3 regions of the Massilia sp. S19_KUP03_FR1 genome follow, and region 3 is predicted to be linked to each of the others. Evidence: predicted binding sites of a transcription regulator. Region 3 holds the regulator's gene; each other region holds the start of a gene.
The links. The regulator HrcA, encoded in region 3, represses chaperone genes, less so after heat shock. The targets are predictions, from matches to a motif close to TTAGCACTCNNNNNNNNNGAGTGCTAA.
Positions count from the first base shown of each region.

Region 1: the regulator HrcA is predicted to act here: its motif matches at 2,927-2,953, upstream of groES (co-chaperone GroES).
Region 2: the regulator HrcA is predicted to act here: its motif matches at 5,663-5,689, upstream of rpoH (RNA polymerase sigma factor RpoH).

Region 1 covers NZ_JAQQPS010000006.1:14,980-22,155, reverse strand. Annotated here, with positions in the region: gene V6M87_RS08080 (PEP-CTERM sorting domain-containing protein) at 1-628, opposite strand, end outside; gene groL (chaperonin GroEL) at 869-2,518, opposite strand; gene groES (co-chaperone GroES) at 2,559-2,849, opposite strand; gene V6M87_RS08065 (hypothetical protein) at 3,115-3,363, shown strand; gene V6M87_RS08060 (cell division protein ZapA) at 3,360-3,668, shown strand; RNA gene ssrS (6S RNA) at 3,714-3,894, shown strand; gene V6M87_RS08050 (EVE domain-containing protein) at 3,950-4,411, opposite strand; gene V6M87_RS08045 (methyl-accepting chemotaxis protein) at 4,669-6,381, shown strand; gene V6M87_RS08040 (methyl-accepting chemotaxis protein) at 6,480-7,176, shown strand, end outside.
Region 2 covers NZ_JAQQPS010000003.1:146,987-154,162, reverse strand. Annotated here, with positions in the region: gene V6M87_RS04020 (hypothetical protein) at 1-55, opposite strand, end outside; gene V6M87_RS04015 (PAS domain S-box protein) at 241-3,945, shown strand; gene V6M87_RS04010 (hypothetical protein) at 3,951-4,619, opposite strand; gene rpoH (RNA polymerase sigma factor RpoH) at 4,695-5,594, opposite strand; gene ftsX (permease-like cell division protein FtsX) at 5,916-6,836, opposite strand; gene V6M87_RS03995 (cell division ATP-binding protein FtsE) at 6,833-7,176, opposite strand, start outside.
Region 3 covers NZ_JAQQPS010000008.1:103,940-111,115, forward strand. Annotated here, with positions in the region: gene V6M87_RS10755 (NADPH-dependent FMN reductase) at 1-447, shown strand, start outside; gene V6M87_RS10760 (hypothetical protein) at 603-1,313, opposite strand; gene V6M87_RS10765 (hypothetical protein) at 1,335-2,006, opposite strand; gene V6M87_RS10770 (HAD family hydrolase) at 2,183-2,881, shown strand; gene hrcA (heat-inducible transcriptional repressor HrcA) at 2,912-3,928, shown strand; gene fur (ferric iron uptake transcriptional regulator) at 4,001-4,429, opposite strand; gene V6M87_RS10785 (outer membrane protein assembly factor BamE) at 4,507-5,100, shown strand; gene dapB (4-hydroxy-tetrahydrodipicolinate reductase) at 5,111-5,914, shown strand; gene V6M87_RS10795 (barstar family protein) at 5,914-6,240, shown strand; gene leuS (leucine--tRNA ligase) at 6,333-7,176, shown strand, end outside.

The DNA of each region.
Region 1 (7,176 bases), on a different contig from region 3:
GAGGTGCTGGCTCAGGCACGTCATTCGGGACGGCCGGGCCCACCCGCTCGATCGAGTATGACGTTGGAGTGCCATAGAATGTCGCGTACCCTTCCGTGCCAATCGTGATGAAATAGCCGAAACCGTAGTCTGATGCGATGGTTTGATAGTGCATCGGTGACATCAGTGCAACGCTGTCCATTGAATTGGTGTACGAATACACCCTCTGCTCCATATTTGTGTACTGACCGTTGGTCGCGGTGCCCTGGATGAACGAGTCTACCTGCCCCTGCTCGCTGCGCACGTAGCTATATTCGCCAGCATACGCCGAACTCGTCAGATCGAACAAATAGCTTTTCGTTACGCCATTAACCGTCACGGTTTGCGTGGCAGTTCCCAAAAGTATGCCGGAGCGCGAAATTTCCGTAACCATGTCCGAGTTGCTCGGCAACAGTGAACTGTCCATCGTCAGCGAAATCGAATACCCAGCCCCCACAAGGCTGCCAACGATACCGAAGACGCCATTGTCATCGGTGCCGGAGTCGATCATTCCCGTCGATGAATAGACCAGCGTTGTGGCGTGCACGCTGCCGCTCAGCACGGTGGCGAACAGGGCAGCAATAACGGCGGTGATTTTAGCGAATTTCATTTTTGATATGAGCTATGCTCAGTGGGTGGATGGTACTACCCATATTAGCTAGAATCGTGCCAATGCCAGGCCGGAAAAATTAGTCGTTTAAAATCAAGGCGGTAAAATTCCGGAAAGAATTTTATATTTCCATGTGTAAACTTTTTCGACAGCCGGCACCGACCGTTATTGTACGATTGCCCATGAAAAAAGCCTGCAAGGCATGTACCTTGCAGGCTTTTCGGGTCAAGCGAACAGCAATTACATCATGCCGTCCATGCCGCCCATACCACCCATGCCGCCCATACCACCACCCATGCCGCCGCCTTGCTTGTCATCGGCAAGTTCCGCGACCATGCAATCGGTGGTCAGCATCAGGCCAGCGATCGACGCTGCATTTTGCAGTGCCGAACGGGTGACTTTGGCTGGGTCCAGCACGCCCATTTCGACCATGTCGCCGTAGGTGCCGTTGGCTGCGTTGTAACCGTAGTTACCCGAGCCAGCCAGGACAGCTGCGACCACGACCGACGATTCTTCGCCAGCGTTTTGCACGATCATGCGCAGTGGCTCTTCCATCGCGCGCAGCACGATTTTGATACCAGCATCTTGATCAGGGTTGTCGCCTTTGACGCTGATGTTAGCGCGTGCGCGCAGCAGGGCAACGCCGCCGCCTGGCACGATGCCTTCTTCAACAGCAGCGCGGGTTGCATGCAAAGCATCTTCAACGCGGGCTTTTTTCTCTTTCATTTCGACTTCGGTGGCAGCGCCAACCTTGATCACGGCAACGCCGCCGGCCAGCTTGGCCACGCGCTCTTGCAGTTTTTCACGGTCGTAGTCCGAGGTCGCTTCTTCGATTTGCGTGCGCACTTGCTTGACGCGTGCTTCGATCGCAGCAGCCTGGCCAGCACCGTCGATGATGATGGTGTTTTCCTTGCCCACTTCGATACGCTTGGCCTGGCCCAGCTCTTCCAGCGTGACTTTTTCCAGCGTCAGGCCAACTTCTTCAGCGATCACTTGACCACCGGTCAGGACAGCGATGTCTTCCAGCATGGCTTTACGACGGTCGCCGAAGCCTGGTGCCTTGACGGCGCAGGTTTTCAGGATGCCGCGGATGTTGTTGACCACCAGGGTCGCCAGTGCTTCGCCTTCGATGTCTTCTGCGATGATCAGCAGTGGACGGCCGGCTTTGGCCACTTGCTCCAGGATCGGCAGCAGGTCACGGATGTTCGAGATTTTTTTGTCGCACAGCAGAACGAATGGATTGTCCTGGATGGCAACTTGCTTGTCCGGGTTGTTGATGAAGTAAGGCGACAGGTAGCCGCGGTCGAACTGCATGCCTTCCACGATGTCCAGCTCGTCGTTCAGCGACTTGCCGTCTTCCACGGTGATCACGCCTTCTTTGCCGACTTTTTCCATCGCTTCAGCGATACGCTCGCCGATCGAGTAGTCCGAGTTGGCCGAAATGGCGCCAACTTGGGCGATTTCTTTGGTGGTGGTGCATGGCTTGGCCATTTTAGCCAGCTCTTCGACGGTGGCAGCAACTGCCTTGTCGATGCCGCGCTTGAGGTCCATCGGGTTCATGCCGGCGGCAACGAACTTCATGCCTTCGCGCACGATGGCTTGTGCCAGCACGGTGGCGGTGGTGGTGCCGTCGCCGGCGTTGTCGCTGGTGCGGGAAGCAACTTCCTTGACCATTTGCGCGCCCATGTTCATGAGCTTGTCTTTGAGTTCGATTTCTTTAGCGACCGAGACACCATCCTTGGTCACGGTCGGGGCGCCGAACGAGCGCTCCAGCACAACGTTGCGACCCTTAGGGCCCAGGGTGACTTTGACTGCGTTGGCGAGAATGTTCACGCCTTCGACCATTTTGGCGCGCGCTGCGTCGCCGAAGATTACTTCTTTCGATGCCATTGTGTAGCTCCGTATTGGTGTTAGTTATTGGGGGAGTGAATTACTTGACCAGAACGGCCATGATGTCTTCTTCGCGCATGACCAGCAGTTCCTGGCCATCGACCTTGACGCTTTGGCCGGAGTACTTGCCGAACAGGACGCGGTCGCCGACTTGCACTTCCAGTGCGCGCACGGTGCCGTTGTCTTGCACTTTACCGTTACCGACGGCGAGGATCTCGCCCTGGTCCGGTTTTTCAGCAGCAGCGTCCGGGATGATCAGGCCGGAGGCCGTTTTGGTTTCCTGGTCGAGACGCTTGACGATGACGCGATCGTGCAGTGGGCGAAGGTTCATGCAAAACTCCTTAAAATTCAATGGTTTGGACTGACAGATACGACCGCCGCTTGGTAGCGGGGGCGGGAATCAGGTTGTTAGCACTCTCTGCCAACGAGTGCTAATTATAGGGACGACTATAGGGTATTTCAAGGCGCTTCGTGCTTTATTTAACTACAGGCACTTGATCTAACGCAAAGCGGTAGAGTAGAAATGTGCGAGGAAAACTCATCCATTGCGGTGCGATTCGGTTGACGTTGAAACGGTGTCCGCCCTATAGTGACGGATGATTTCCGAATTCCACGACCTCTCCGACAAGATCACGCAGCTCGCTGCCTTGACCACGTCCCTGCGCACCGAGAATTATCTCCTGCGCCAGGCCAATACCATCCTCGGCGCCGAAAACCTGGCCTTCCAGAATCGCCTGGCCGAAGCGCAGCGCCGCGTCGAAGCACTGCTCGCGCAGCTGCCTTCCGTGGCCGTGCCCGAAGCCAGTGCGACAGCGCCCACTACCACCGCCGAGGCGCCACTATGATCAATCTCGACGTCACCATCATGGACCAGCCCTACCGCCTGTCCTGCCAGGAGGGCGGCGAACGCACCCTGCGCGAAGCGGTGCACTACCTCGACAGCAAGATGAAGGCGCTGCGCGACTCCGGCAAAGTAAAAGGCAACGACCGCATCGCGGTCATGGCCGCGCTCAGCGTGGCCGCCGAATTCCTGTCGGTGAAATCGACGGGGCCCTTGTCGGGTCTGTCGATTTTGGAAGTCAAGGAGAAAATCGACGCGATGCATCACGTGTTGGACAGCGCACTGACGCCGCAAGAAAATTTGTTCTGACGGCCAAATTCGTTTGACATGACGTATCAAGCGAGTAAACTCCGTCTCACCCTGCGGTGTTCGAGATTGCCATATATTCCTTGAACCATTTATGTGCACCGGTTGCGGGATATGTCTGGTGGGAGTGATCGTCGCTCGTTCGATGAACCCGAAACTGCACTAACTGCGACCACCTTGAACCGTTTGGTTCGGGATGCCGGCATAGAACGGCACTGGCGGGGTAATTATTCGTAAAACGGCTGCATATGGAAATGCGCAGCCGTTTTTTTACGCCTGCTGTTTTATTTCTCCAGCCATTTTTGCAGCAGCAGAAAATCGGCCCGTTCCACCGGCGTGATCGACAAGCGACTGCCTTTTGCCAGGATGCGCAGTTCCGCCAGATCCGGCTCGGCCCGCAGTGCGCTCATCGGAATCAGGGTGCCACGGCTGACAAAGCGGATATCCACCGATACCCAGCGCGGTGTTTCCAGGGTCGCTTTCGGATCGAAATAATAGGTGTCCGGAACAAATTGGGTGGGGTCGGGATAGGCATTGCTGACGATTTCCACCACCCCGACCACGCCAATCTGCGCGCAACCCGAGTGATAAAACAGCGCCAGGTCGCCGCTGCCCATCTGGTCGCGCATGAAATTGCGCGCCTGGTAATTGCGCACGCCGGTCCAGGGGATCGGGGTTGCGGGATGGGCGGCCAGGTCGTCGATCGAAACATCGTGCGGTTCGGATTTCATCAGCCAATAGCGCATGCGTATTCCCAATCGTATAAAAGCAGCAATTGTGGCGTCCACTTGGCGCGCGGTCAAATGGTCCTTTGGATAGATTATTGCAACAATTTGTGGTTATTTAAGCGAATTTTTGAGAAATAATCACAAATTTACACGTATTGATGGTCGGTCAATTGCAATGGCGAAACATTTACGTTAGCCTGCTTTCCATCAGGCAACCTTATGTGCTCCAGGTTGCTCCGCCCCGCCTGCCTGACCCCTTCCAAGACTTCTATTCCATGAAATTCGCCAATCTTAAAATCGCCCGTCGCCTGCAGCTCGCGTTCGGCCTCGTCATCGTCGTGATGCTGGTGACCATTGCCACCGCGCTGTCGACCATGGACAGGCTGAACGACGCCAGCACGGAGCTGACCGATAAGGTGTGGCCACGAGCAAGTGCCAGCAATGCGGCAGCGCTCAGCGCCCGCAGCAGCTATGGCCGGCTGGCGCAATTGGCGGTCTTGCGTGATCCTGCCGAGCGGGCGATCGCAACCACGAAGCTGGCCGAACATACGGCCTTGCTCAACAAGTCGATCAATGAGCTCGACGGCTTGCTGGTGATAGCAAAAGGCAAGGCCCTGAACGCCGAGGCAAAAGTGCTGCGCGATACCTACTTGGCAGCGATCGGCCAAGTGCTCGTGCTGGGCAAGGAAGACAAAATGGAAGAGGCCAGCAAGCTGGCTTTCGGCAGTGCCTACGCTGCTATGCAGAAGCTGTCGCTGAACCTGACCGAGCAGAGCAAATTTCAGGAAGCCCGTTTCGGCGAGATCAACGACGCTGCTGACGTCGACTTTGCCCAGAGCCGCAACGTGATGATCGGCGCGAGCTTGCTGGCCGTGCTGCTGTCGATCGCTGCCGCCATCGTCATCAGTCGCTCGATCGTACGTCCGCTGGAACAAGCCGTGAAGGTGGCGCGCACTGTCGCTGGCGGCGACCTGACCAGCGAGATCGACGTCACCTCCAACGACGAAACCGGCCAGCTGATGCAGGCGCTGAAAGAGATGAATACCTCCCTGCAAACGATCATCGGCGAAGTGCGTACCGGCAGCGACACGATTGCTTCGGCATCGTCGGAAATTGCCAGCGGCAACCTGGAACTGTCGTCGCGCACCGAGCAGCAAGCCAGTTCGCTGGAAGAAACCGCCTCGTCGATGGAAGAGATGACGTCGACCGTGAAACAGAACGCCGACAATGCGCGCCAGGCCAATGTCCTGGCCGCCAGCGCATCGGACGTGGCGCGCAAGGGCGGCGCGGTGGTCTCGCAGGTGGTGGAAACCATGGGTGCGATCAATGATTCGTCGCGCAAGATCGTTGACATCATCTCCGTGATCGACAGCATCGCCTTCCAGACGAATATTCTGGCCCTGAATGCGGCCGTGGAAGCGGCGCGCGCCGGCGAGCAGGGCCGCGGTTTTGCCGTGGTGGCGTCCGAAGTGCGCAACCTGGCCCAGCGTTCGGCCAGCGCGGCGAAGGAAATCAAGACCCTGATCGACGATTCGGTACAGCAGGTGACGCGCGGTTCGAAGCTGGTGCACGATGCCGGCAGCACGATGGAAGAAGTGGTCACCAGCGTGCAGCGCGTGACCGACATCATGGCGGAAATTTCCAGCGCCAGCCGCGAGCAGGAAGCGGGCATCGAGCAGATCAATATGGCGATTACCGAGATGGATTCGGTCACGCAGCAAAATGCGGCGCTGGTCGAAGAAGCGGCAGCGGCGGCGGGCAGCCTGGAAGAGCAGTCGACGGCGCTGGCGCAGCTGGTGAGCCGGTTTGTCGTGCACGTCGCCAAGCCAGTGCAGCGCAGCGCGCCGCGCGCGGCAATGTCAGCGCCAGCGCCACGACCGGCGTCCGCCGGCAAGGCCAAGCCGCCGGCCGCACGCATCGCCGCGCCTGCCGCGACCGTGCGCAAGAGCGCGCCGACAGCGCACGACGAACAGTGGGAAACGTTTTAAACCTGGCGACCGTCAGAAACACCATTTTTTGACAGAAATGGAAGCAAGCAGTCTGATTTCTAACTGCAATATTATCGATTTTTCTACCTGATACTCTCATGCATCGCTTCAACCTGAACATCGCCACGCGGCTGCGGCTCGCATTCGGCGCCGTCATCCTCATGCTGCTGGCGATTGTGGCGCTGTCCTTTTTCGCCATGCAGGAGCTGAACCAGTCCACCGGCGAGCTGGCGAGGAAATCGTGGCCGCGGGTGCGCGCCGCCAACCTTGCGCTGGACAATGTCCGCGGCAGTTTCGGCCGGCTGGCGCAATTGGCGGTGGCGACCGATCCGGCCGAATTGAAGACGGCGACCGAACGCCTGGCCGCCAACACGGCCGCGTTCAACAAGGCACTCGGCGAACTCGACGCCACGCTGGTGACCGAGGAGAGCCGTGCCAGCAATACGGAAGCGAAAGCCCTGCGCGACCGCTACGTCGGCTTGAGCACGCGCGTGCTGGCGCTGAGCCAGGCCGGCCAGCGCGACGCCGCGCTGGCGCTGGCGTTCGGCGATGCGTATGCCGCCATGCACAAATTTGCCGCCAGTCTGCGCGCCCAGGTGAACCTGCAGGAAAAGCATTTCGACGCCAGCGCCGACCAGGCCGATACCGTGTTCTTGGTCAGCCTGAAGCGGATGGGCGGCGCGGCGCTGGCGGCCTTGCTGCTGGCAGTTGGCGCCGTCATCGTGATCACGCGCTCGATCGTGCGCCCGCTGGCGCAGGCAGTGCAGATCGCGCGCACGGTGGCCGCCGGCGACC
Region 2 (7,176 bases), on a different contig from region 3:
CAAGGGGCAAGATGGCGGCGATGAGGGCCAGCATAGGCAGGCGGGCAATGGACATCGTGAACCTCCAGTGGTGATGGGTGACTTCATCATAACAGTCTGCACAGGTGGCTTCCACTGGCTTGCGTCGCACCGTCGATCCGTTGCATTCATGAAACGTCCCGCTGGGGGGACGGTATCCATGCACCATATTTACTGATATAAATAGGCCTCAATGATTGATTGCCGACTTTGCCGTTTTACATGAATTTGAAGTATTTTGCGCGCCTCGGGCGCCCGCGACAGCTAATGCTGGCCATCCTGCTGGCAGGCGGCGCCATCACGGCATCCGTCGTCGTCGGGATCGCCCGCCTCAACGAACGCGTGGTGCAGGACCATGCGCAGCGCGCCGTCGACGCGACGCTGGTGCAGGTCGACGCCTTGCTGCAGCGCTATCAATACGGGCTGGCCGGCTTGCGCGGCGCCCTGGCGGTGACCGGCCCCGCGCAGATGGACCAGGCCGCGTTCCTGCGCTACAGCCAGTCGCGCAATTACCGGGTGGAGTTTCCCGGCGCGCGCGGGTTCGGCTTCATCCGCCGCGTTGCGCCCGCCGACACCGGGGCGTATATCGCTGCCCAGCGCCGCCGCGGCCGGCCCGATTTTGCGCTGCGCCAGTTCCAGCCGCATGACGGGGACCGCGCCATCATCGAACTGCTCGCGCCGATCGATGCGAACAAAGCCGCGATCGGACTGGACATCGCGTCCGAAGCGGTGCGGCGCGCTGGCGCGGACGCCGCCAGCGCCAGCGGCACGGCGGCGCTGACCGCCCCGCTGACGCTGGTGCAGGACAGCGTCAGGCCGCAGCAAGGTTTCCTGATGCTGCTGCCGGTTTACGACGCCGGCAGGGTGGCCGGCTGGTCGTTTGCACCACTGGCAATCCATGATGTACTGGCGAATTTGCCCGGCAGCTTGCCCGACGGCGCGTTTGCGCTGGCCGACACCGTGCCGGGGCGCGCAGCGTACCGTTTTTATGCCGTCGGCGCCGGCGCACCCGGGTCGGCCAGCGTGCGCCAGGTGCGCCGCGTGGTGGGGCGCGAATGGGTGGCGACGTTCCAGCCGTCGCAGGCCTTCGTCGACCAGTTGCGCCTGCCTTCCTCCTTGCAGGCCGGGCTGGCCGGGGCCGCGTTGACGCTGCTGAGCGCGGCACTCGGCGCGGCCCTGGCCGCCCAGCGCGCGCGCTTGCAACGCTTGCATGCGAACCAGGAACAGCTGGTGGATGATCGTACCGCGCAGCTCGATGCGGCGCGGCGCGACTTGCGCACCATCCTCGACGCGGTGCCGTCGATGATCGGCTACTGGGACGACCAGCAGCGCAACCGGTTTGCTAACCGCAGCTACTGCGCCTTGTTCTGCCAGACGCCGGAGCAACTGGCAGGACGGTCGATGTGCGAGCTGCTCGGCGCTGATTTGTACCTTCTCAACGCGCCCTACGTGGACGCAGTGCTGCGCGGCGAAAGCGCGGTCTTCGAACGGGTTGTGGCCGGCCCCGACGGCAACCCGCGCCACTACCTGGCCAATTACCTGCCCGATAGCGCCCATGGGCGAGTGCAGGGATTCTACGTGCTGATCCACGATGTCAGCGAGGTCGTCGAAAGCCGCCAGGCGCTGGCGTCGGCCTTGCGTGTCAACGATGTGCTGGTGCGCACCATCAATGAACAGATGCTGTATTCGGTGACGGATGCGGAAGGCGTCATCCTCGAGGTGAACGACAATTTTTGCGCGGCGTTCGGTTACGCGCGCGCGGCACTGATCGGCGTCCACTACCGCCTCCTGAGCAGCGGTCAGCACGAGCGCGCGTTCTGGGCCGACATGCGCCAGACCGTCATGGCCGGCCGCACCTGGAACGGTACCGTGTGCAACCGTACCATGGACGGCGCAGAGAAATGGTTCGATACCGTGGTCGCGCCGTATTTCAACGAACATGGCGTGATCGAACGGTATGTCGCCCTGCACACCGAAGTGACGGCGCGCCGCGCGGCCGATAGCGCGCTGCGCCATGTCAGTGCGCTGCTTGGCAACGTGCTGCGGGCGGCGTCGGAGATGTCGGTGATCGCCACCGATGCGCAGGGCCTGATCACGGTCTTCAATACCGGCGCCGAGCGCATGCTCGGGTACGCCGCCGCCGAGCTGGTCGGGCGCAGCACCCCGGCACCGTTCCACGACAGCATGGAGCTGGCCGCCCGCGCAGCCGAACTGCGCGCGCTGACCGGCCAGCCGGTCGAGGGCGTGCGCACCACCATGCTGATGGCCGAGCGCGATGGCGCCGAGGCGCGCGAATGGACCTACGTGCGCAAGGACGGCAGCCGCTTCCCGGTGCTGCTGACCGTGACCACCATCCGCGACGACAGCGGCGCCGTGCTCGGTTTTCTCGCTATCGGCGTCGACATCAGCCAGCGCAAGCGCGATGACGCCATCCTGCACGAATCGATCCACCGCGCCGAACAGGCCAGCATCGCCAAGAGCCAGTTCGTGGCGAACATGAGCCATGAAATCCGCACGCCGATGAATGCCATGCTGGGCATGCTGGAACTGACGCTGCGCACCGAACTGTCCGGGCGCCAGCGCGACTATGTCGAGAAAGCCCGCGGCGCTGGCACGACCTTGCTGGCCTTGCTCAACGACGTACTCGACTTTTCCAAGATCGACGCCGGCAAGCTCGAACTCGACCCCCACGTGTTCGCCGTCGATGCACTGCTGCGCGACCTGGCGACGGTGTTGAGCGGGAATAGTCTCAACCAGCAGGTCGAGCTCCGCTACACTGTCGCCCCCGCGATCCCGGCTTACTTGTATGGCGACCGCCAGCGCATCGGGCAGGTACTGGTCAACCTGGCCGGGAATGCGCTCAAGTTCACCCTTGCCGGCAGCGTGGTGGTGGAGATCGACGTGCTGGCCGCGCACCCTGGCGCCATGACCTTGCGTTTTGCCGTGACCGACACCGGCATCGGCATTGCGGCCAGCCAGCTGGGCATGATCTTCGACGGCTTCACCCAGGCCGAAGCGTCCACCGCGCGCCGCTTCGGCGGCACCGGCCTGGGGCTGGCAATCAGTACCCGCATCGTTGCCCTAATGGGCGGCACGCTGCAGGTCAGCAGCGAGGTCGGGCGCGGCAGCCGTTTCTGGTTCGATATCACGCTCGGTACCGTGGCCGATAGCGCCGCGCCGCCGGCCGCCGTGGCGCCGCTCGCGCTGGCGCAGCGGCCGCGCCGCCTTGCCGGCGTGCGCTTGCTGGTGGTGGAGGACAATGCCCTGAACCGGCAGGTGGCTTTCGAGCTGCTCGGCGCCGAGGGCGCGCTGGTCGAGCTGGCAGAAGGCGGCCAGCAAGGCATCGACATGGCGCTCGACCCGGCGCGCGCCTGGGATGCCGTCATCATGGATGTGCAAATGCCGGACGTCGACGGCCTCGAGGCAACCCGGCGCATCCGCGCCGTCCCCAGGCTCGCGCAGCTGCCCATCATGGCCATGTCCGCGAATGTCGCGCGCGCCGACCGCGACGCCTGCCTCGCGGCAGGCATGGACAGCCATATCGGCAAGCCCTTCGATCTCGACCAGGTGGTGGCGCGCCTGCGCTCACTGATCGGACGCAACGCCGCGCCGCTGGTCGACCTTGCCGGCGCGCTGCCGCGCTTTTTTGACGATGCTGCCTTGTATGCGCGCATGCTGGTCAAATTCGAGCAGGAGAGCGGGCAGCTGTTCGCGCGCCTGGAACTGGAGCAGGCACAGGACAATGCGTGCGCCGAGGCGGCCACGCGCCATGCGCTCAAAGGCATGGCGCTGACGATGGGTGTGGCGCGCCTTGCGCACGCGCTGGCAGCGCCGGCGGGAACCGGCAGCGGCCATGCGACCCTGCGCGCGCTGGCCGCCGCGTCGATTCAGGCGGCGCGCGCCGCACTGGCCGATTGCGTGGACTGATAAACTTACTGGCCGCGCAAGTGCAGGAATTGGCCGACGGTGTGCGCGCCCGGCACCGCCCATGCCATGCCGAAGCCGACCAGTGCGAGCAGCAGCGCCGACAGCGCGAACGGCACGATGGTGCGGCGCACGGCCGTCTGCGTCCAATGGCGCCGCGGCAGGTTGCGCAGGCGCCGGTACAGGCTGGCCGACATGGCGCCGTCGATCATCAGTTCGGCAAACAGGAACGGCGCGCTCGACACCAGCGAGAATGCCAGGAAGACCATCGACAGCGCCACCGCCGCGATGCCAATCAGTGCGAACAGGGGAATCGCCGCTTCCTCGGCATTGGCTGCCGCTTCGATCGCGCCGCTGAACACGTCTGCATCGCAGCCGCCGTGGCCGGGCGACAGGTCGACGTTGCCGGATGGGATATCGCCGATGTCCAGTGTGCGGCGCCAGCGGTGGCGCAGTTTCAGCCATAACCACAATTGCAGCAGCAGCACGATGAACGCGCAGCCGACCGCCAGCGGATAGCGTAGCGCCATGCTCCCGATACCCGCGTGGAGCAGGATGAACGAGGCGAGAAAACCGGCCAGGCCGGTGACCAGCACCAGCACCGCCATTTCGAGGCGCGGATAGCCGTGGTGTAGCAGGCGCCGGCCCACCCTGTTGATTTCACGTTGGCGCGGCATCTGCACTCCTGTCAGGCGTAAAAAAACCCGGCGGCCTCGCGGCTGCCGGGTTGTTGTGTTCAGTGCAGGGCAGACTTAAACAAAGGCTGCCAGCGCCGTTTTCATTTTTTTCAGTGCCGCCACTTCGATCTGGCGAATGCGCTCGGCCGACACGCCGAACTCTTCGGCCAGCGTGTGCAAGGTGGCACCCGAACCGTCGTCGTTCGCCAGCCAGCGCGATTCGACGATGCGGCGCGAGCGCGGGTCGAGTTTTGCCAGCGCCGTTTCCAGGCCTTCGGACTGCAGGCGCGTGACTTGCTCGGCTTCCAGCACCTTGGTCGGCTCCGACAGATCGGACGACAGGTAGGCGATCGGCGAAAACTTGTCGTCTTCGTCGTCGGTTGGCGCTTCCAGGGCGATATCGCGGCCCGACAAGCGGGTTTCCATTTCGATCACTTCTTCGCGCTTCACGTCGAGCAATTTCGCCAGCGCATCGATCTGGGTCGGCGTCATCGCATCCAGGCCCACCTTGTTGCTGCGCAGATTGAAGAACAGCTTGCGCTGTGCTTTCGTCGTCGCCACTTTGACGAGTCGCCAGTTTTTCAGGATGTACTCGTGCATCTCGGCCTTGATCCAGTGCATGGCGTACGACACCAGCCGCACACCCTGGTTCGGGTCGAAACGTTTTACGGCTTTCATCAGGCCGATATTGCCTTCCTGAATCAAATCGGCGTGCGGCAGCCCGTAGCCAAGATAGCCACGTGCAATCGACACGACCAGGCGCAAGTGCGACAGCACCATTTTTTGCGCCGCATCCAGGTCGTTATTTTGTTGCAGGCGCCGGGCCAGCGACATTTCTTCTTCATGCGTCAGCATCGGCAGGCGGTTCACGGCAGAAATATAGGCATCGATATTGCCAAGATTGCCGGTAAAGCCGAGTTCCAGCCCGCGATTGCCGGTCGGAACCAAAGCCATATCTGGGGTAGCCATCGTCATTTTTTATCCTTGTTGAATTCTGTACTGCAGGGTCCGGGTATGTGCTTCACCGGACATTGAGACATAGTTTAGCACTCTCTACTTGGGAGTGCCAATCGCGCACACCTATGGTCGCGATAGCGAATCTGTATGAAAATATCGACTGAAAACCACGACTCTTGAGGGGCAAACCATGCGCGATCTCATAGGGTGGGCTTGATGTGGGATAGGTTCAGGATAGCGCTACCAGTACCACCGCATCTGTTGCATGACGCACGTAATGGCGTCATCGAGCTGCAGAAATCAGGGTACCAGTAACGAGTTAGATTCAGCTTAAATGCGTTAGCTCAAGCGCGCGAGATGGCGTTTCACAGACAGCACGGCGCCGACCAGTCCCAGCGCGGCGCTCAGGGCCAGCAACAAGGCCATGCCGACCGGTTCGATCGGCAGCAGCTGGAATTCGGACGCATACAGCCGCGCAAATTCGGCAATAGCGCCGTTCAGCGGGCGCAGCGCCAGCGTCACGGCGCCCAGCGCCACGGCGCCCGAACACAGGCCCAGCAGCGCGCCACTGTAATAGAAGGGGCGGTGAATGAAGTTGTCGGTCGCCCCGATCAGCTTGGAGATGGCGATCTCGTCGCGCTGGGTCAGCACCTGCAGGCGCACCGTGTTGAACACCACCGCAATGACCACCGTGCCCAGCGTCACGGCCAGGAACAGCAGCGCCAGGCGCAGGATATTCAGGAGCGCGGCCAGGCGCTTGACCCAGGCCGAGTCGACCTGCACTGTCTCGACACCCGGCAAGGCGCGCATGCGCTCGGCCAGCGCGTCCACGCCGCCGGCGGCCGCCGTACTGGCAAAACCGTCCAGCTTCATCACATAACTGTCGGGCAGGGGATTGTCGCCCAGTGTGTCGAGCACGTCGGCCAGGCCGCCCTTGTCCTTGAGCGTGTCGAGCGCCTGCTCGCGCGGCACGAAAACGATCTTCGCCTTGTGCGTGCCGAGGATGGCGCGCAGCTGGGGGGCGAGCGCTTGCGCCTGCTCGCGCGTGGTGTCGGTCTTGGCAAACAGGCTGATTTCCGGATCGACCGACAACTGCTCGGACATCGGGCGCACGTTTTCCAGCAGGGTCAATCCTGCGAAGGGTAATGCCAGCGCAATCGCGACAACCAGGACGTTGAAGGCGAAGCTGCCCGGCGTCTTGCGCACTTGCGCGAGGGCGCGCCCGAGGGCGAAGCGGTGTTGGCGCAACCAGGTATTCATGCGGCGCCCTCCACAATGTGGCCGGCGCCGAGGCGGATGATGCGGGCGGCGCTGTCGAGCACCTGTTCGTCGTGGGTGGAAATCATGCAGGTGACGCCGACGGCGTGAAAGGCGTGCAGGGCGTCGAGCACCTTGTCGGCCGCGGCGCGGTCGAGGTTGGCGGTCGGTTCATCGGCCAGGATGATTTGCGGCCGGTTGACAATGGCGCGGGCAATCGCCACGCGCTGCTGCTCGCCGCCGGACAGTTCCAGCGGCAGCGCTTTGGCGCGCTCGAGCAGGCCGACCTTGTCGAGCGCGGCGCGGGCGCGCTGCTCGGCCTGGACATTCGAGGCGCCGCTCA
Region 3 (7,176 bases):
GGCCTGGACCTGTTTAACGAGGACCTCGAAGGACATGGCGTGATTGCGCCACCGGCGTGGACCCGCATGCGCGAACGCATCGCGCCGATGGATGGCGTGCTGTTCTTTACGCCCGAATACAACCGTTCGGTGCCGGGTGTACTGAAGAACGCCCTCGACGTTGGTTCGCGTCCATACGGCGCCAGCGTCTGGGCCCACAAACCGGCCGCGATCGTCAGCGTCTCGCCGGGTGCCGCGGGCGGCTTTGGCGCCAACCACCATGTGCGCCAGTCGATGGTTTTCCTGGACATGCCGTTGTTGCAGCAGCCGGAAGCTTACATCGGCGGCGCCGGCAAGCTGCTGGGCGAAGACGGCAGGCTCAACAACGACGGCACCCGGCAATTTTTGAAGCGCTTCATCGACGCCTTTGCGGCCTGGGTCGATACCAATGCGGCACGCGCCGCCTGAATTGCGGACAAAAAAAAGCCCACTCGAGAGCGGGCTTGAAATCCAATTCTTTTCTGAGGAGAGTTGGAGGAGACAGATGCAGTATGCTGCGCTACAGCATATAAATCCAATTTATCTTCATAATATTAGATATAAGCTGCGCCTATATCTCATCCTCAGGCCGGATTATCCTCGCACTTTACCGCGATGTTCAGGACCGCAGCATCCTTCATCAAGCCGGCGCCATTGGTGACGGTGCAGTGTTGACCTTTTGGCTGGGCCAGGATCGTTACGCCATAGGCTTGGTCGAACCCGACGGCAGTCGCAAAGCTGAACGAAGGTGTTTTTGCGCCAGAGCCGACTGCGCCACCGGCGGCGACTGCGGCCGCCTCTGCCGCTGCCTCGGTTGCTGCATTGGCGTCGACAGTTGCCTTGGTCGGCGTCAGGGTGCCATCCAAACTGCCGTTGATCAATGTCAGGCCGTCGCCCTTCAAGCCAGAGATATAGCCATTCACCGTGTAGGCGTTGATGCTGCACGTGACACTAACATTGATCGAGGCGGTATGGCCCGCGCTGTCCGCCGCAGTCTGGAGGACCGAGCAGCTTTGATGCGCCGGGTTGCTCACGAGCTTGACGAAGTACACATCGCCATATTCGAGAATTTGCGGAAAGGTGTAGTTCACGACATTGGCCACGCCAGACGAATCGAGGCCGGGTTTCTTGATCTCGAGCGTCTGCGAGCCGGTGGTCAGGGTCAGGCTGTCGTAGTACAGGCCCGAGACGGTGCCGGAGACCGGGAACTTGGCTTTGTCACTGCCGCCGCCGCAAGCCGCGAGGCTGGCGGCCAGAAAAAGTGCAGCGCCGGTGCGCACTGTAAATAAAGTCATGCGAATTCCTTGTGAATAATGTTAGGCGCCACTGGCTGGCGTGCAAGTAACCACGGGGGCGGCCGCGTTCGGGGTCCCGTCAGCATTCGTAGGGAGGATATCGACCAAGCCCATTTTGTCGATCCCTTTGGTGACGGTGCAGGTCTTGCCGGTTGGCTGCGTGAGCACAGTGATGCCATATGGATAATCTTGCGACACCGGCGCCATGGAGAATGTCACGTTGCCACTATCTGCTGCCGGTGTGACCGTCACCTGATTCGAGCCGTTGACCAGGACCAGCTTCTTGTCGGTGGCGTTGGCGCCGGCGTTGCCGAGTCCGGTCACCGTGCCGCTCAGCTTGTGGGTGAAAATGACGCAGGTGACCACCACCGAGCCGACGCTGTACAAGCCGGTATTGCCGGAACCGTTCGCCACAGAGCACTTTTCAGTATTGCTTGGCCGGGCCTTGACGGTCACGTTGTAGATCGAATCGCTCGGGACCAGGTCCTTGAACTGGAAGCTGCCTGAACCGCCCGGTGATACGCCCGCAATTGCCAGATCGGCGCCGCCATTGTTTTGCAGGATCAGGCCATCGAGGGTGACACCGCTGAAGTTGCCAGCCAGGTACAGCGTGCCAGTATTGCCGCCGCCGCAGGAGGCCAGGCTCACTGCACATGCCAGCGCCAGGCCGGTACGCAGGATCGAACTTTTCATAATTTCTCCAAAACAAGCAGGGAAAGGCCCGCTGTCACAGGCAGCGCGCCCTTGAATAATCTTTGTGCCGACATTCTAGTGCATTTGCCCAGCCGCAGCGCCATTCGCGTGTATCTTCATGTAAGACCAGGTAAATCCTTTACGATGGTTGATTATCCGCTTTCAGGCTGCATTCCATGACCACACCCCACGCCGTTTTGTTCGACCTCGACGATACCCTGTGGCCGATCGGCCCCGTCATTGCGCGTGCCGAAGAACTTGTGCAAGCCTGGCTGGCGCAGCATGCGCCCGGCGTCGCGCAGCGCTTTTCGATCGAAGCACTGCGCAGCGCGCGCATGGCGCTGTTGCAGGAGCAACCCGATTTCCATCTCGACTTTGGCGCCCTGCGCCGCGCCGGCCTGCACGCCGCCTTCGCCGAGGCGGGCGAGGATGCCAGCGGTGTCGAGCACGCGATGCAGGTGTATTACAAGGCGCGCAATACCATCGAGCTGTATGAAGACGTGCTGCCGGCTTTGCAGGAAATCGGCGCGCTGGCAGTGGTCGGCTCCATTTCGAATGGCAATGCCGATCTGCAAACGATCGGCCTGGCGCAGCATTTTTCGTTTTCGCTATCGGCCGGCGCCCATGGCAGCGCCAAACCGGATCCGGGCATTTTTTTGGCGGCCTGTGCCGCGATGGGGGTGGCGCCGCAGGATGCTGTCTACGTGGGCGACGATATCCTGCTCGATGTGCAAGGCGCCCAGCGGGCCGGCTTGCGCGCCGTGTGGCTCAACCGCACCGGCAGCACGCGCCATCTCGAGCATGGCGTGGTGCCGGATGCGATCTGCCGCGATTTTACCGAACTGCTGGAATGGCTGCGCGGTCAGCGTGCATAATAGGGGCGCATCCATCCTTCCAGTCTATTCATGCAACTCGACACCCGTGCCCAAACCCTGCTGAAAGCTCTGGTCGAGCGTTATATCGCCGACGGGCAGCCGGTCGGCTCGCGCGCGCTGTCCAAAATCTCCGGGCTCGACCTGTCGCCGGCCACCATCCGCAACATCATGGCCGACCTGGAAGAGCTCGGCTATGTGTCCAGCCCGCACACCTCGGCCGGGCGCATCCCGACGCCGCGCGGCTACCGCATCTTTGTCGACACCTTGTTGACCGTTCAGCATTTCGACGAGCATTCGGTGGAAGCGCGCATGCGCATGCCGCTGCTGCAGCCGCAAAAAATGATCGCGAATGCGGCCCAGATGCTGTCGTCGCTGTCCAAGTTTGCCGGCGTGGTGCAAAGCCCGCGGCGCACCTCGGTGTTCCAGCAGATCGAATTTTTGCGTTTGTCCGAAAAGCGCATTTTATTGGTCATCGTCGACCCGCGCGGCGACGTGCAAAACCGGCTGCTGCTGACCGACGTCGATTACACCCCGAGCCAGCTGATCCAGTCGGCCAATTATCTGAACCAGCATTTTGGCGGCCTGTCGTTCGATGAGGTGCGCTTGCGCCTGAGCGGCGAATTGCGCCAGTTGCGCGACGACATGGGCCGGCTGATGCAGGCCGCGGTGGAAGCAGGCAGCGAAGCGATGACCGACGACTCGGACGCCATGATCATTTCGGGCGAGCGCAACCTGCTGTCGGTGGCCGATTTGTCGTCCAACATGAGTTCGCTGCGCCAGATGTTCGATATGTTCGAGCAAAAAACCGGCTTGATGCAGTTGCTCGACGTGTCCAGCAAGGCGGGCGGGGTGCAGATATTTATCGGCGGCGAATCGAACCTGGTGCCGATGGAAGAGATGAGCATTGTCACCGCCCCCTATGCGGCCAACGGCAAAGTGGTCGGCACGCTGGGCGTGATCGGGCCGACCCGGATGGCGTACGAGCGGGTGATTCCGATCGTCGATATTACGGCCAAGCTATTGTCGAATGCACTGAGTAACCACTAGCGTACGAGCTAGCCAACGTCATCCTCGCGAAGGCGAGGACCCATAACACGCAACCGAATTTCAGGCAGCTGACTAGCCGCGATGCGGGCACGCCACCTTGGTGCAATTGCCGTAAATCGCCAGCGCGTGATCGGCAATATGAAAGCCACGTTCGGCGGCGATCTTGTGCTGGCGCGATTCGATTTCTTCATCGTAGAACTCTTCCACCCGTCCGCAATCCAGGCACACCAGGTGATCGTGGTGCGAGCCGGCATTGAGTTCGAAAATCGCCTTGCCGGTTTCAAAGTGGTTGCGGTGCAGCAGCCCGGCCTGCTCGAACTGGGTCAGCACGCGGTACACGGTGGCCAGGCCGACGTCCATATTCTCCGTCAGCAAAATTTTATAGACGTCTTCAGCAGTCAGGTGGCGCACCTCGCTGTTCTGGAAAATTTCCAGGATTTTAAGGCGGGGCAGGGTGGCTTTCAGGCCGCTGGCCTTCAGGTCGGTAGGATTGTTACTCATGTTATTGCTCGTAGATTGAAATAGTGCTTTATGATATAGCGTTTTGGGGCCCTGGCTCACACGTTTTGAGGTTATGTATGCACGTCAAGCAGTCGATTTCTCCTCGTTTCCACGCACGCGCGGCCCTGGTGGCCGGCCTGACCGTCGCCACGCTGACCCTGTCGGGCTGCGCCGCATTGCGTGACACCAGCCCTCTCGCGACCGCCGCCAGTCAGGATGCGATCGCGCGGGATGCCGAGAAAAGCGCCGCCACGGCCAACGCCGGCGCCCAGACCACTAAAGTGACCAACCTGCAAAAATTTCTGTGGGTATTTACACCGTATCGGCCGGACGTGCAGCAGGGTAACTTCGTCTCGCAGGAAATGATCGAGCAGGTCAAAGTGGGCCAGACCCGCGAACAGATCATGTTCATCCTCGGGACCCCGCTGCTGCAGGACGTGTTCCACAAAGACCGCTGGGACTATCCGTTTTACCTGGCGCGCGGCAATGGCGAACTGACCACCAGCCGCGTCACCCTGTATTTCAAGGATGACAAGCTGGAACGCTTCGACGGCGGTAACCTGCCGAGCGAGCGCGAGTACATCGCCCGCATCGCCGGCCCGTCGCGGGTCAAGGAGCAAATCGCGCCGCCGGCCGATGCGCCGCCGAAATCGACCCTGCCACAGAAATAAGAGACGCACGATGTTGAAGATTGCAGTAGCAGGCGCCAGCGGGCGCATGGGTCGCATGCTGGTGGAGGCGATTGCCGCCGCGCCGGAGGTGACCTTGTCGGGCGCGCTCGACCGCGCAGGTTCCGACGCCATTGGGCAGGATGCGGCCGCGTTTGCCGGCCAGCCAGCCGGCGTGATCATCAGCGCCGACCTCGCCACTGGCCTGGCCGGGGCCTATGTCCTGATCGATTTCACCCGCCCTGAAGGCACCCTCGAACACCTGGCGTACTGCGCCGAACACGGCATTAAGCTGGTGATCGGCACCACGGGGTTTGACGACGCCGGCAAGGCAGCCATCCGCGCCGCCGCCGAAAAAACCGCGATCGTGTTCGCGCCGAACATGAGCGTGGGTGTGAACGTGACGCTCAAATTGCTGCAAATGGCGGCCAAAAGCCTGTCCGAAGGCTACGACATCGAAATCATCGAGGCGCACCACCGCCACAAGGTCGATGCGCCATCGGGCACCGCACTGAAAATGGGCGAAGTCATTGCCGACGCGCTGGGGCGCGACCTGAAAGAATGCGCCGTGTATGGCCGCGAAGGCGTCACCGGCGCGCGCGACCCGTCGACGATCGGCTTTGCAACCATCCGTGGCGGCGACATCGTGGGCGACCACACCGTGCTGTTTGCCGGCACCGGCGAGCGCATCGAGATCAGCCACAAATCGAGCAGCCGCGTTACCTACGCGCACGGCGCGATTCGCGCCGCGCAGTTCCTGGCCGATAAAACCACGGGCCTGTTCGACATGCAGGACGTGCTGGACCTGGGCGCCTGATGGCGATCGCTGAACTCAAGGGCGCCGTCATTATCGACATGGCCAGCTTCCACGCCGAAAGCAAGAAGGCATTCGGTTTTCCGGACACCTACGCGGGCACCATGGACGCCTGGATCGACTGCATGAGTTACCTGCGCGATGAAGACGGCATGAGCAAATTTAAATTGTTCCCGAACGAAGCGCTGCAGATCGTGGTGCTGGACGCCGCCATCTTGCAAGCCAGGGCGCCCGACGTCCTCGAAGAATTGACGTATTGCGTGGCCGGCCTGAACGAGCGCTACGAGGATTACGGCGAAAAGCCGGCGCTGCAACTGATCCTGAAGTAATTTACCGCCCGGTCTTCGTACCGGGCTTTTTTTTATCCCGATGGCAGCCGGTATAATGTCCGGTTCCACCTCTCATTTGGCCGCAGAACACCATGTTAGATAAATATAGTCCCGCCGACGTCGAACAGGCCGCCCAAGCCCACTGGAAAGCCATCGACGCGTATAAAGCCGTCGAAAACGACCCGCGTTTCCCAAAGGGCAAGTATTACGCTTGCTCGATGCTGCCTTACCCATCGGGCAAGCTGCACATGGGCCACGTGCGCAACTATACGATCAACGACGTGATGTACCGCTACCTGCGCATGAACGGCTACAACGTCCTCATGCCAATGGGCTGGGATGCATTCGGCATGCCGGCGGAAAACGCGGCCATGGCCAACAACGTGCCGCCCGCGCAATGGACATACTCGAACATCGCCCACATGCGCACGCAGATGGAATCGATGGGCCTGGCGATTGACTGGTCGCGCGAAATGACGGCCTGCACGCCCGAGTATTACAAGTGGAACCAGTGGATGTTCCTCAAAATGCTCGAAAAAGGCATCATCTACCAGAAGACCGGCACCGTGAACTGGGACCCGATCGATCAGACCGTGCTGGCCAACGAGCAGGTGGTCGACGGTCGTGGCTGGCGCTCGGGCGCGCTCATCGAAAAGCGCGAGATCCCGATGTACTACGCGCGCATTACCGATTACGCCGACGAATTGCTCGACTACGCCGAAAATAAATTACCGGGCTGGCCGGAGCGCGTGCGCGTGATGCAGACCAACTGGATCGGCAAATCGGTGGGTGTGCGTTTCGCGTTCCCGCACACGATCGCCAACGCGGCAGGGGAGTTGGTGGGCGATGGCAAACTGTACGTCTTCACCACGCGCGCCGACACCATCATGGGCGTGACGTTCTGCGCCGTCGCCGCCGAGCACCCGCTGGCGCAAC